DNA from 3 places in the Aurantimonas sp. C2-5-R2 genome. Region 2 is predicted to be linked to each of the others. Evidence: predicted binding sites of a transcription regulator. Region 2 holds the regulator's gene; each other region holds the start of a gene.
The links. Region 2 encodes PhoB, which activates phosphate uptake and scavenging genes when phosphate is short. Its sites were predicted from a motif close to TGTCATNNANCTGTCAT; they were not measured.

Region 1 (4,711 bases), on a different contig from region 2:
CGATCGGGTCGGCAGGGATCAGCGGCGACTTCCAGATCACCTTGATCTTCGCGAAAGCCACGGGATTGTTCTTCTCGATCAGGGCGAGGCTCTCGGTGTTGTTTGCGGCCGCGTCGACCTGGCCGTTGGCGACGGCCATGGCGTTGGTCTCGTGGTTGGCGTTGGTGACGTTCTTGAAGCATTCCTTCGGATCGACGCCGTTGGCGGCGAAGACGAAGGTCATCGGCACGAGATAGCCGGAGGTGGAGTTGGGATCGCCGAGGCCGAAATCGATCGACTGGTCGCATTTCAGGAGGTCATCGACGCTTTCAAGCGGCGAGTCCTTAGGTGCGAGGATCAGCGACCAATAGCCGGGGTTGCCGGTGACATCGACGGTCTGGGCGAATATCTCGCCATTCGCCCGGTCGACGGCTTCCATCGCCGATTTGTTGCCGAACCAGGCGAGATGGACCTTGCCGAAGCGCATGCCCTCGATGACGCCGGCGTAATCGGTGGCGAAGAAGGGCTTCACCTCGAGGCCGGTCTTCTCCTCCATGGCGGCGAGGAACGGCGCCCATTTCGGCTTCAAATTGGACTGGCTCTCGGTCGAGATGATCCCGAAATTGATCTCTTCGGGCGCGGCGTCCTGGGCCAGCGCCGGCGCCGTGAGGCCGGCGGCCAGCGACGCGGATGCGAGGATCTTGAAGATCGCGTTCATGGTGGGTCTCCTGTTGCGTTGAGGGTTGTTGTCGTTACGCCGTGGCGAGCGAACGGGCCGCGGCCCGCGGCTCCATCGGCGGAACCGGTCGACGGCTGTCGACCGGAAGGGTATCCGGCAGCACGAGCTCTTCGGAATGCGATCCGTAGAGTTCGGTCAGAAATTCGTTGGTCAGCGCGGTCGAGGGGCCGTCATAGACGACCTCGCCGGCGCGCAAGGCGATCGTGCGCGGGCAATAGCGGCGCGCGTATTCCACCTGATGCAGCGAAACGACGGCGGTGATGCCGTCGGTGCGGTTGATGTCGGACAGAACGTCCATCACCCGTCGGGCGGAGGCGGGGTCCAGCGAGGCGATCGGCTCGTCGGCGAGAAGCACGCGGGATTTCTGCACCAGGCAGCGGGCGATGGCCGCGCGCTGTTGCTGTCCGCCGGACAGCGTCGAGGCGCGTTGCCAGGCGACGTCCGGGATGCCGACGCGGGCGAGGGCGACCCGGGCGGCCTGCTTTTCGCCTGTGCTGAACAGGCCGAGCGTTCCGCGCCAGCCCGGAATACGCCCAAGATTGCCGAGAAGGACGTTGGTGATAACGGGCAGGCGGTTGACCAGGTTGAACTGCTGGAAGATGACGCCGATCTCGGTCCGCATCTCGCGGGCCTTGCTGCCGAGGCGTCCGCTTTCTTGAATTCTCCGTCCGAAGATGTCGATGGCGCCGCCATCGCCCCTTTCGAGGCCGGCGATGTGCCGAATCAGGGTCGACTTGCCGGAGCCGGAGGCGCCGATCAAAGCGACCATCTCGCCTTTGCCGATATCCAGGTCGACATTCGACAAGGCCTGCTTTCGGCCGAAGCGCTTGGAGAGATTGTTCACGGCTATGGCGGTCATGGGCGGTCCGTCCCCAAAAGCATCGGACCGAAAAGTGGAATCCGGTTTTCGGATCATTCTGATGCTCAATCCAAGTGCCAGAGCGTCCTTTGTGCGTCCGGAGGGACGCACAACGCTCTGGTTTGACGGTCGGATTCCTAGGCGTCTTTCATGAGGGCTGGATGACACTTGCGTAACGGTTGGATGACGGTATCGCCGTGCCGGCCCGAGGGCCTTCTGTTAACCGCCGTGTCTGTCGAGAAACGCTTCGGCGTCGAGGGCGCGAAAGTCGGCGAGCGCTGCCCGCAGCTTCCGGTGCGGCCAGTCCCACCAGGCGAGGGCGTCCATGCGCACGCCGATGTCTTCGGGAAATCGCGGACGGATCGGCCGGGCCGGCACGCCGCCGACGACCGTGTAGGGGGCCACCTCTTTGGCGACCACCGCGCCTGCGCCGATGACCGCGCCGTTGCCGATCGTCACTCCGGGCAGGATCGTCGCGCCATGGCCGATCCAGACATCATGGCCGATGGTTACAGCGTCTTCCCGCCGCCAGGCGAAGAATTCCGCCTCGTTCGCCTCACCGTCGAAATAGTCGCCCGCCCGGTAGGTGAAATGATGCAGGCTCGCCCGGCCGATCGGATGGTTGGTGGCGTTGACCCGAACGGCGGAGGCGATGTTGACGAACTTGCCGATGACGGCACACCAGATGTCGCAATCGCGCATCATGTAGGAATAGTCACCCAACTGCGTTTCCGACACCTGACAGCGCTCGGCGATTTCGGTGTAGCGGCCCAGCGTCGATGCTTCGACCGCTGCGCTGGCATGAACCAGCGGCATTTCGGAGAGCTTGGGCATCACGCGACCTTGCGGGCCGAAAAGGTCGAGACGTCGATGATGCGCGTCGCGATCCTGTCGCGGACCACCTCGTCATGGAAGATGCCGAGGATCGCCACGCCGGCCGCCTTCTTGGCCTCGATCATCTGGCAGACGACGTCCCGGTTCTTAGGGTCGAGCGAAGCCGTCGGCTCGTCGAGCAGCAGCAGCGGATGGTCGGTGATGAAGCCGCGGGCGATGTTCACGCGCTGCTTCTCGCCGCCAGAAAAGGTCGCCGGCGGCAAGTCGAACAGAGCGTCGGGAAGGTTGAGGCGGCTCAGCAGCGCTCGCGCCTTCTCGCGGGCGGCTCCCGGCGCAACGCCGCGCGCGACCAGCGGTTCGGCCACGACATCGATTGCGGGAACACGCGGGATCGCCCGCAGGAATTGGCTGACATAGCCGACGACCGACCGGCGCTGTTCCAGCACGGTACGGGGATCGCCGGCCGCAAGATCGACCGTGGCGCCGGACTCTGGATCGCTGAGCAGGATTGCCCCCGCGTCGATCGAGTAATTGCCGTAGACCATTCTCAGGATGGAGGATTTTCCCACACCCGACGGGCCGCCGAGAACGACACACTCGCCGGCCGCGACCGCAAAGCCGGCGTCCCGGACGACGGGCAGTTGGACCCCGCCGCGCAGATGCATCGTGAAGGATTTCTCGACGTCGCGGACTGACAGGATCGAAGGGGAGGAACCAGGCATCGTGTCAGCTTTCCGGAATCGAGGCGACGAGGAGCTGGGTATAGGCATGGTGGGGATCGTCGAGCACGCGGTCGGTCAGCCCCGCCTCGATGATCCGGCCGCCCTGCATGACGATCATGCGCTGGGACAGGAGCCGCGCGACGGCGAGGTCGTGGGTGACGATCACCACCGACAGTCCCATCTCCGCGACCAGTGAGCGCAGAAGGTCGAGCAGCCGCGCCTGGACCGACACATCGAGGCCGCCCGTTGGCTCGTCCATGAAGACCAGACGCGGACGCGTCACCAGATTGCGCGCGATCTGCAGGCGCTGCCGCATGCCCCCGGAAAAGGCGACCGGCCGATCGTCGATGCGATCCTCGGCGATCTCGACCCGGTCGAGCCAGTCGGTGGCGGTTCCGCGAATATGGCCGTAATGGCGTTCGCCGACCGCCATCAGCCGCTCGCCGACATTGGCGCCGGCCGAGACCCGCATCCGAAGGCCGTCGGCCGCGTGCTGGTGGACGAAACCCCAGTCGGTGCGCATCAGGAAACGGCGCTCGGCCTCGCTCAAGGATGCCAGATCGCGCATCGTCCCGTCGCGCATCGCATAGGAGACGGTGCCGGATGTCGACGCCAACCGGGTCGAAATGCAGTTGAGCAGCGTCGTCTTGCCGGACCCGGACTCGCCGACGATGGCGACGACTTCGCCGGGAAAGACGTCGAAGGACACGTCTTCGCAGCCGACGCGCGCTCCGTAGAGCTTGGTAAGGTGGCGGACGGAGAGGATCGGGGGCTCACTCATTTCGCGGCCTCCGCCGTTTGTGCCCCTGTGAACCCGGCCTCGCGACGGGTTTCGCAGTGGTCGGTGTCGGAACAGACGAACATCCGGCCGCCTTTGTCGTCCATGACCACCTCGTCGAGATAGACGCCCTCGGCGCCGCAGAGTGCGCAGGGACGCTCGAAGCTCTGGACCCGGAACGGATGATCCTCGAAATCGAGGCTGACGACGTTGGTGAAGGGCGGCAGCGCGTAGATTCGCTTTTCGCGCCCGGCCCCGAACAATTGCAGTGCCGGCGAGCGGTGCAGCTTCGGATTGTCGAATTTCGGGATCGGCGACGGGTCCATCACGTAGCGGCCCTCGACCTTCACCGGGTAGGCGTAGGTCGTCGCGATATGGCCGTGACGGGCGATGTCCTCATAGAGCTTGACGTGCATCAGCCCGTATTCCTCCAGCCCGTGCATCACCCTCGTCTCGGTCTCGCGCGGCTCCAAAAAGCGCAGCGGCTCGGGGATCGGCACCTGGAAAACAATGGTCTGCCCCTCTGTCAGCGCTGTTTCCGGGATGCGGTGGCGGGTCTGGATGACCGTCGCCTCGGCCGTCCTGGTCGTGGTCGCGACACCTGCGGTCTTTTCGAAGAAGGCGCGGATCGACACCGCGTTGGTGGTGTCGTCCGCTCCCTGGTCGATCACCTTGAGAATGTCGTCGGGGCCGAGGATCGAGGCGGTCACCTGGACGCCGCCGGTGCCCCAGCCATAGGGCATCGGCATTTCGCGCGAGGCGAATGGCACCTGATAGCCGGGGATAGCGATGGCCTTGAG
Region 2 (4,711 bases):
GCCCGTCTTGCCTTTCCCGGCCTGGCGGGAAACCTGCAAGGCCCTTCATCTCTGGTCGCAGATTGTCGGCAAATACCGGCTCGCCCATACCCCCTGGGTCAATCATTCCTGGCACGCCACCCTCTATGTCACCCCACGCGGGTTGACGACCGGTCCGATCCCGGATCCCGGCGGCGTGGTCACGCTCAGCTTCGACTTTTGCGACCATGCTCTTGTGGCCGAAGCCGCAAGCGGTTCGCGTGAAAGCTTTCCGCTACAGCCGATGAGCGTCGCCGCCTTCTTCGACCGCACCAAGCGATTGGTCACGTCCGTGGGCGGTGAGCCTTCCATTCATGGCCGCCCTAACGAATTGCCGGACGAGGTTCCATTCGCCTCCGACACCGAGGAGCGGCCTTACGACCGCGACGCGGTGCGCCGCTTCCACCAAGCCCTTATCCATATCGATCGTGTGTTCGGACGTTTTCGCACAGGCTTTGTCGGCAAGGTCAGCCCGGTGCATCTCTTCTGGGGCGCGCTCGATCTTGCCGTGACACGTTTTTCCGGTCGCCCCGCCCCTTTGCATCCCGGCGGTTTTCCAAACTTACCGGATATGGTGACGCGCGAGGCCTACAGCCACGAGGTCTCTTCGGCAGGGTTCTGGCCGGGGGGCGGCGGCATCGACGAGGCGATGTTCTATTCCTACGCCTACCCCGTGCCGAATGGCTTCGCGGACCGTGCGGTGGAGCCGGTCGCCGCGCGCTTCGACGCGAAGCTCGGAGAGTTTCTGCTGCCGTATGAATCGGTCCGGACAAGCGCCGATCCGGAAGCGACGCTGCTGCGGTTCCTGCAATCGACCTACGCGGCAGCGGCCGATAGGGGTGACTGGAACCGGGCCGCGATGGAGTGCGAATTCGGCGTGCCTCGCGTTCCGCGCAAAATTCACGGTCTGCGTTAACGCCCCATTAACCCACAAGTCTGGGGAAAACGACAAATCGATTCGCCTGTGACACGCTGGACTCTTGTCACAGAGTCCAGCGATGGGCTAAATTGAATTCAAGATACTAGATTTCGTGCGGCGGACCTAGTTCCTCAATAAATGTAGTGCGTCACCTCGCACACCGTTTGTGCGGGGTGAAGGATTCCGCCCGCCGCATATTTTTGCTGTAAGGAGCTTGTCATGGGCTGGACCGACGAACGCGTGGAGTTGCTGAAGCAGCTTTGGACGGAGGGCCTCAGTGCCAGCCAGATTGCCGAGAAGCTGGGCGGTGTCAGCCGCAATGCGGTGATCGGAAAGGTCCATCGGCTGAAGCTGGAATCGCGCGCGAAGTCTCCCAATGTCGCGGCTCCGGTTGCGGAACGGCAAGCGTCGCCCCACTTGAAGGAAGTCGAGACCATCGAAATGGTGCAGCCGGCACGTTTTATGCCGGCGCAATCGGTTTCGGCGCGCTCGATGCCCCGCACCCACGGTGCGACGGCTTTGAAGATGGATCCCGAGGAGGAGACGGAAGTGATCGCCGAACCCCAACGTCAATCTGGCGAAGTGGTCCCGATCGCGCGTAAGCTCAGCCTCGTGCAACTGACCGAGAGCACCTGCAAATGGCCAGTGGGCGATCCGCTGAAGCCGGGTTTCCACTTTTGCGGCAACGGCTCGAACGAGTCTTCGCCCTATTGCGAATACCACGCGTCATTGGCCTTCCAGCCGGCATCCGAACGGCGACGGGCGCGCTGACAAGCGCGCGTCCTTCCGAACTTTCACTTTCCGGGAAATCGAGACCGCCATTCGGCGGTCTCTTGGTATTCGGAGGTCTCTTCGTCTTGAACGGCCGCGGATGCTCGTTCCTCTACGACCCCGCGCTCTCCATCGCGCTTGTCGCCGACGGTTTGGCGGTGGCGGAGAATTGCTCGTCGAGGGCGTAGCCGGCACCGCGAACAGTCCGGATCGGGTCTCGCTCGCGGCCGCGTTTGATTGCCTTGCGCAGGCGTCCGACATGGACGTCGACGGTGCGCTCATCCACATAGATGTCCCTGCCCCAGACGCCATCGAGCAGTTGCTCGCGGGAGAACACCCGCCCTGGGGACTGCATGAAGAACTCCATCAGCTTGAACTCGGTCGGGCCGAGCTTGATCTCGCGGCCGGCCCGGCGAACCCGGTGGTTCTCCCGATCGAGGTCGATATCACCGGCGGTCAAAAGCTTGGAGATTTTCTCGGGCTTTGCCCGCCGCAGCATTGCCCGAACCCGTGCGATCAGTTCCGGCGTCGAGAACGGCTTGACCACGTAATCGTCGGCGCCGACCGACAGGCCGCGCACGCGTTCGCTTTCCTCGCCGCGGGCGGTCAGCATGATGATCGGAAGTTTCTCGCTCTCGCCGCGCTGACGAAGTCTGCGGCAAAGTTCGACGCCGGACAAACCCGGCAGCATCCAATCCAGGATCAGGAGGTCGGGTAATTCTTCCTTGAGGCGCAGGTCCGCCTCGTCGCCCCGGGTAATGACGTCGACCTGGTAACCTTCGGCTTCGAGATTGTAGCGAAGCAGGACGCCGAGCGCGTCCTCGTCCTCCACCACGGCGATGCGTGTGGCCATGTCCGTTTACCCTTCGGGGCCGGCGGGCGGCAGGTTGGACCCCTGCTGCACCAAGGACGGAGTGCTGTCGCCTTTCGGCCGCTCCGCCTCCATCTGTTCGCCGGTCTGGATATAATAGATCGTCTCGGCGATGTTGGTCGCGTGGTCGCCGATGCGCTCGATGTTTTTCGCGCTGAACAGCAGATGCGTGCAGGCGGTGATGTTGCGCGGATCTTCCATCATGTAGGTCAGCAGCTCACGAAAGATCGAGGTGTACATCGCGTCGATCTGCTCGTCATTGTCGCGAACCGCCATCGCCCGAAGGTGATCGTGCTCGCCATAGGCGTCGAGCACTTCCTTCAGCTGCACCAGCGCCAGTTCCGACAAATGCTCGATGCCGCGCACGAGTTGCACCGGCTGGGAATGGTCGTGCACGGCGATCACACGCTTGGCGATATTCTTGGCCAGATCGCCGATCCGCTCCAGATCGTTGGAAATGCGGATGGCGCCAACAATCTCGCGCAGGTCGACGGCCATCGGCTGGCGCTTGGCGATGGTGCGGATCGCCCGCTCGTCGAGGTCGCGCTGGGCCGCGTCGAGCAACACGTCATCGGCGACGACCGACTGCGCCAGATCCCAGTCGCTGCGCATCAAGGCCGCGACCGACTGCTCGACCATCCGCTCGGCCTGGCCGCCCATCTCCGAAATCCGGCGCACGATGAATTTGAGTTCGTCCTCGTAGGACGTGACGGTATGCTCGGTCATCTGCCGCTTTCCTCATAGTTTTCGTTCAGCCGAAGCGCCCGGTGATGTAGTCTTGGGTGCGCTTGTCGTCGGGGTTGGAGAACATTTTCTCCGTCGCCCCGACCTCGACGACGCGGCCCAGATGGAACATCGCCGTGCGCTGCGACACCCGCGCCGCCTGCTGCATCGAGTGGGTAACGATCACGATCGTGTAGTTCTGCTTCAATTCGTCGATCAGTTCCTCGATCTTGGCGGTCGCGATCGGATCGAGGGCCGAACACGGCTCGTCCATCAGGATCACCTCGGGCGAGACGGCGATGGCGCGAGCGATGCACAGGCGCTGCTGCTGACCGCCAGACAAGCCGGTCCCCGGTTCATCGAGACGGTCCTTGACCTCCTCGAACAGGCCAGCCTTGCGAAGGCTGGTCACCACGATCTCTTCCATCTCCGTCTTCGACGTCGCCAGGCCGTGGATACGCGGTCCGTAGGAGACGTTGTCGAAGATCGACTTGGGAAATGGATTGGGCTTCTGGAAGACCATGCCGACCCTGGCGCGTAGCTCCACCACGTCGATGTCGGGATCGTAGATATCCCGGCCGTCGAGCGTGATATGGCCTTCGACCCTGGCGATGTCGATCGGATCGTTCATCCGGTTGAGACAGCGCAGGAAGGTCGATTTCCCACAGCCGGACGGGCCGATCAGGGCGGTGACCTGACGCTCCTCGATGTCGAGATCGACGTCGAACAGGGCCTGTTTCTGGCCGTAATAGACCGAGACCTTTTCGCCCCGCATCTTGATCGGATGGTTGGGTCGCACCGCAGCTCCCTTCGCTGACGTCGTTTGCATATCGTCCACCATGGCGGATTCCTGTCGCAAGATCACCAGCGCCTCTCGAAACGGCGGCGCAGAAGAACCGCGGTAAGATTCATCACGGTTAGGAACATCAAGAGCACGACGATCGCGGCACTGGTGCGCGCGACGAATCCGCGCTCGGGACTGTCGAACCAGATGAAGATCTGGGTCGGGAGCGCGGTGGACGCGTCCACTATGCTGGATGGCGCCGACGTGATGAACGCGTTCATGCCGATCAGCAGCAAGGGTGCGGTTTCGCCGAGTGCCTGGGCCAGACCGATGATCGTTCCAGTCAGGATGCCGGGCAACGCCACGGGAAGAACGTGGTGGCCGATGACCTGCATCTCGGAGGCGCCAACGCCCCTCGCCGCTTCACGGATCGACGGCGGCACGCCCTTGAGCGCGCTGCGCGTCGTGATGATGATGGTCGGAAGCGTCATCAGCGCCAGCACGAGCCCGCCGACGAGCGGCGCGGAACGGGGCAATCCGAAAAAGCCCAGGAACAGCGCAAGGCCCAGGAGGCCGAAGACGATGGACGGCACCGCGGCAAGATTGTTGATGTTGATCTCGATGA
Region 3 (4,711 bases), on a different contig from region 2:
CCCGGCATAGGTATCGATCATACCGAGATCGACCATCACTTTGTAGGTCGGCAGGATGCGGACCTCGACCGGCAGCATCAAGGTGATGAAGATCAGCCAGAAGAAGGTCATGCGCAGCCGGAAGCGGAAGAACACGATAGCGAAGGCCGACAGGATCGAGATGACGATCTTGCCGATGGCGATGCCGAGCGCCATCACCGTCGTGTTGAACAACAGCGTCCAGACGTTGACGCCGCCGATCCGCCCGATGCCGCCGAACAGCGCCTCGCCATAGTTCTCGACGAATTCGCCGCCCGGTATGAGGGGCAGCGGCGGACGCAGGATCGCCTGCAGCGTCTGCGTCGACGCCATGAAAGTGTAGTAGATCGGAAAGGCGACGATCACGATGCCGAGGACCAGCATCACATGCGCGATCGGGCGGCCAATGGAGTGACGCTCGATCATCGCGGTATCTCCGCCTCACGCATAGTGCACCCGCTTCTCCACATAGCGGAACTGGAAGGCCGTGAGCGCGATGACGATCGCCATCAAGATCACCGACTGGGCGGCCGAACTACCGAGATCGAGATTGACGAAGCCGTCGACATAGACCTTGTAGACGAGCGTCTCCGTCGCCCGCGCCGGGCCGCCGGAGGTCACTGAATCGATGATGCCGAACGTATCGAAGAAGGCGTAGACGGTGTTGACCACCAGCAGGAAGAACGTCGTCGGCGCGATCAATGGAAAGATGATCGTCCAGAAGCGCTTTGTCGACCCGGCGCCGTCGATCGCCGCCGCCTCGATCAGCGATTTCGGGATCGACTGCAGGGCGGCGACGAAGAACAGGAAATTGTAGCTGATCTGCTTCCAGGCCGCCGCGACGACGACGAGCAGCATCGCCTGATCGCCGTCAAGCAACGGGTTCCAGTCGAAGCCGTTGCGTCGCAGCATGTAGGCGAAGGTGCCCATCACCGGATTGAACATGAACATCCACAAGAGGCCCGCCACGGCCGGCGCCACCGCGTAGGGCCAGATCAGCATCGTGCGGTAAAGCCCGCGTCCGCGCACCACCTTCTCGGCAGCGGTCGCCAAAAGCAGCGCCAGCGACATCGACAGCGCGGCTGTCGAGATGCTGAAAATCGCGGTCACCTTGATGGCGTTGAGATAGGCCGGGTCCGACAGGACCGACTGGAAATTGGCGAGACCGACGAACTTTGATTTCAGCCCGAACGGGTCCTCGTGCAGGACTGATTGGTACAACGCCTGGCTTGCCGGCCAGTAGAAGAAGACCAGGGTGATCGCCACCTGCGGCGCGACCAGCAGATAGGGCAGCCATTTGTTGGGAAAGATGGCTTTCGACACGGCGATCCTGGGTCCGAATCAGGCCACACGTGAAGCGAAGCCCATGGAAAAGGCCGGGCGGTCGAACCGCCCGGCGCGCGTTGCGGGTTCGGCGTCCTACTGCGCTTCGGCGATCGCCTCGTTGCCCTGCTCGACGATCTTGTCCATCGTCGTCTGGGCATCCTGGTCGCCGGCCAGCATCGCCTCGAACTGCTCGTTGGCGATGTCTCGGATTTGCGGCAGGTTCGGCAGGCGAACGCCCCTGGAATTGGCGGTCGGCTCCTTGCCCATCATCTGCGTGATCGGCGTCTCGCGGCCGGGATTCTCGTCATAGAAGCCGGAGCTCTTGGTCGCCTCATAGGCGGCCTTGGTCACCGGCAGATAGCCGGAGGCCTGATGCAGGCGGCCCTGGATGTCGGTCTGCGACAGGAAATTGAAGAACTGGGCGATGCCCTTGTATTCCTCGTCCGACTTGCCGCCGAACACCCACAGGCTGGCGCCGCCCGGGATGGTGTTTTGCGGCGCCCCTTCGGCGTTCTCGTCATAGGGCAGTTGGCCGATGCCGTAGTTGATCCCGGATTTGACGATATCGCCAAGCCCGCCGGAGGATTCGGTCAGGATGGCGCATTCGCCGGACAGGAACAGCTGCTTGGCCTCCGAGGTGCGGCCGCCATAGCGGAACACGCCGTCCTTGGCGAGATCGGCGAGAGCCTGGAAATGCTCGACATAGATCGGCTCGTTGAGCTTCAGCTCGACATTGGTGCCGGCCAATCCGTTCTCCTCGGTGCCATAGGACACGTCGTTCCAGGCGGCGAAGTTCTCCAGATGGATCCAGGTCAGCCAGGTCGAGGTATAGCCGCACTCGGCCGCGCCGGATTCCTTGATCTTGCGTGCCGCCTCGAACACCGCCTGCCAGGTCTTCGGCGGCTCTTCGGTGTCGAGCCCGGCCTTCTCGAAGATGTCCTTGTTGTAATAGAGGATCGGCGAAGAGGAATTGTACGGGAACGACAGCATGGTGCCGTCGGGCCTGGAATAATAGGCGACGATGCCCGGCAGATATTGCGACTTGTCGAAGGTAAAGCCGCCCGCCTCGAGCACCTCGGCGATCGGCTTCACCGCGCCCTCGGCGCCCATCATGACGCCGGTGCCGACGTCGAAGACCTGAATGATCGCCGGCATCTGCTTGGCGCGGAAGGCGGCAATGCCCGCGTTCAGCGTTTCGGGATAGGTCCCCTTGAACACCGGCGCGATCTTGAAGTCTTGCTGGCTTTCGTTGAATTCCTTGGCCAGCGTCTCGACGACCTCGTTGTTGGCGCCGGTCATCGCGTGCCACCACTGCAGTTCGGTCACGGCGAAAGCCTGGCTCGCGCCAGCGATCATCGCCCCAAGCGCGACGGCTGCGCTGAGAAGTTTGCGGTTCATCTGATGTCCTCACCCGTTGATGCGACTCTCGGGCTCTGTTGCCGAGCTTGTCGAAGACGCCCCGTAACAGTGCTTCAAAAACGGTTCGTGACGCAATGACGAAGCTTCGATGACAGCGCAAAAAACAGCCGCCTGCAGATTTTTGCGCCAAACCGCCGTCGCCCGGAGCCAGCAGGACCGTTGCTCCGCCTCGCCTATTCCCCTCTGGGAAACCGCTGGTTCTCCTCCAGCACGTTGAGATCCATGTGGTTGCGCATGTAGCGTTCCGAGGCCTTTTGCAGCGGCTGGTAGTCCCAGGGGTAATAGGCGCCGTTGCGCAGCGCCTCGTAGGTGATCAGTCGCCGTTGCTGGCTCTCGCGCACCGCCGCGTCGAAGGCCGCAAGATTCCAGCGCGTTTCCGCCGCCTGACGCAGCCTATCGAAGGCTTCCTTCGCCGCTGGCCCGTCGCATCCGGGCTCCGCCGCCAGGTTGCACGCTTCGCCTGGGTCGGTCTCCAGGTCAAAGAATTCCGGCGGATCGATCTCGCAGAGATTGAGCTTGAATCGCCCCTCCCTGAGCGAGACCATCGGCGCCTCGGAGCCTTCGGCGGCGTATTCCATCGGTACGGGTCCGGACCGGCTTCCGGCGCGCGCCGTCGCCAACAGGCTCTGCCCATCGGCGAAGGGTGCGATGTCGGCGGCGTCGATGCCGGCGAGATCGCCCAGCGTCGGCAGCACGTCGAGGGTCGAGACCGGCACGGCCACCAGCCCGCTCTCGCCGCCCGGCAGGCTCAGCATCAGCGGTACGCGCGACGAGCCCTCGCGGAAACTCATCTTGAACCACAGGCCGCGCTCGCCAAGCATGTCGCCATGGTCGGAGACGAACAGGACAACGGTGTTCTCCGCCATCCGGCAGTCTTTCAGCACGCCGAGGATCTTGCCGATCTTTTCGTCGAGATAGGAGATGTTGGCAAAATAGGCCCGGCGCGAGCGGCGGACATCCTCGGGCGTGATCGCGAATTTCTCGAAATCGGACGCCTTCAGAAGCCTTTGCGAGTGCGGATCGTGTTCGGCGAGGGGGATCGGCCCGGTCGCGGGATCGAGATGGGCGCAATCCTCGTAAAGGTCCCAGAAGCGGCGCCGCGCCACATAGGGGTCGTGCGGATGGGTGAAGGATACGGTCAGGCAGAACGGCCGCTCGTCCTGTCCCCGCGCCAGATCGTAGAGCTTGGCGCCGGCGTGATAGGCGACCTCGTCGTCATATTCGAGCTGGTTGCTGATCTCGGCGGCGCCGGCGCCGGTGACCGAGCCCATGTTGTGATACCACCAGTCGATCCGCTCGCCCGGCCGGCGATAGTCCGGCGTCCAGCCGAAATCGGCCGGATAGACGTCGGTGGTCAGCCGCTCCTCGAAGCCGTGCAACTGGTCGGGGCCGACGAAATGCATCTTGCCGGAGAGGGCGGTGCGATAGCCCGCGCGCCGCAGATGATGGGCGAAGGTCGGGATCGAGGACATAAATTCCGCCGCATTGTCGTAGACGCCGGTGCGGCTCGGCAATTGTCCGGCCATGAAGGCGGCGCGGGCCGGCGCGCAGAGCGGGCTCGGCGTATAGGCGTTCTGAAACCGCAGCGACCGTGACGCGAGCGCGCCAAGGTTCGGCGTGTGCAAAAACTCCGCCGGCCCGTCCGGAAACAGCGTTCCGTTCAACTGATCGACCATGACGATCAGGATGTTGGGGCGGGCCATGGAGCGGGTCCTTCGCGGTGATTCACGTGAGACCGCCGAACGGATTGCCGTTGCGGCCTTAACCGCCCCGCTCCTACCACGGCAAACGGCCTCCGCGAACAGCGTCGAGCGGCCCTTCGAGAGGACCGCTCGGTCGTGCCAAGGTGGGTGAAGGTTGACGCCCCGCCCCAAGAAGCGATCTTGTCACCACCTTGGGACCGGGCAATAGCCGAAGCTTACTGCATCTGCCTCGCCATCTCGGCGAG

Region 1: the regulator PhoB is predicted to act here: its motif matches at 1,728-1,744, upstream of phnC (phosphonate ABC transporter ATP-binding protein).
Region 3: the regulator PhoB is predicted to act here: its motif matches at 2,841-2,857, upstream of ugpB (sn-glycerol-3-phosphate ABC transporter substrate-binding protein UgpB).

Annotation. Positions count from the first base shown of each region.
Region 1 is NZ_JAZHLJ010000046.1:23,593-28,303, reverse strand. It holds gene phnD (phosphonate ABC transporter substrate-binding protein) at 1-697, opposite strand, end outside; gene phnC (phosphonate ABC transporter ATP-binding protein) at 732-1,577, opposite strand; gene VQ044_RS17070 (DapH/DapD/GlmU-related protein) at 1,797-2,414, opposite strand; gene phnL (phosphonate C-P lyase system protein PhnL) at 2,411-3,133, opposite strand; gene phnK (phosphonate C-P lyase system protein PhnK) at 3,138-3,914, opposite strand; gene VQ044_RS17055 (alpha-D-ribose 1-methylphosphonate 5-phosphate C-P-lyase PhnJ) at 3,911-4,711, opposite strand, start outside.
Region 2 is NZ_JAZHLJ010000003.1:49,389-54,099, reverse strand. It holds gene VQ044_RS02240 (DUF5996 family protein) at 1-934, shown strand, start outside; gene VQ044_RS02235 (GcrA family cell cycle regulator) at 1,157-1,708, shown strand; gene phoB (phosphate regulon transcriptional regulator PhoB) at 1,821-2,561, opposite strand; gene phoU (phosphate signaling complex protein PhoU) at 2,568-3,305, opposite strand; gene pstB (phosphate ABC transporter ATP-binding protein PstB) at 3,331-4,131, opposite strand; gene pstA (phosphate ABC transporter permease PstA) at 4,164-4,711, opposite strand, start outside.
Region 3 is NZ_JAZHLJ010000008.1:86,477-91,187, reverse strand. It holds gene ugpE (sn-glycerol-3-phosphate ABC transporter permease UgpE) at 1-444, opposite strand, end outside; gene ugpA (sn-glycerol-3-phosphate ABC transporter permease UgpA) at 460-1,341, opposite strand; gene ugpB (sn-glycerol-3-phosphate ABC transporter substrate-binding protein UgpB) at 1,438-2,742, opposite strand; gene betC (choline-sulfatase) at 2,937-4,466, opposite strand; gene VQ044_RS06090 (hypothetical protein) at 4,682-4,711, opposite strand, start outside.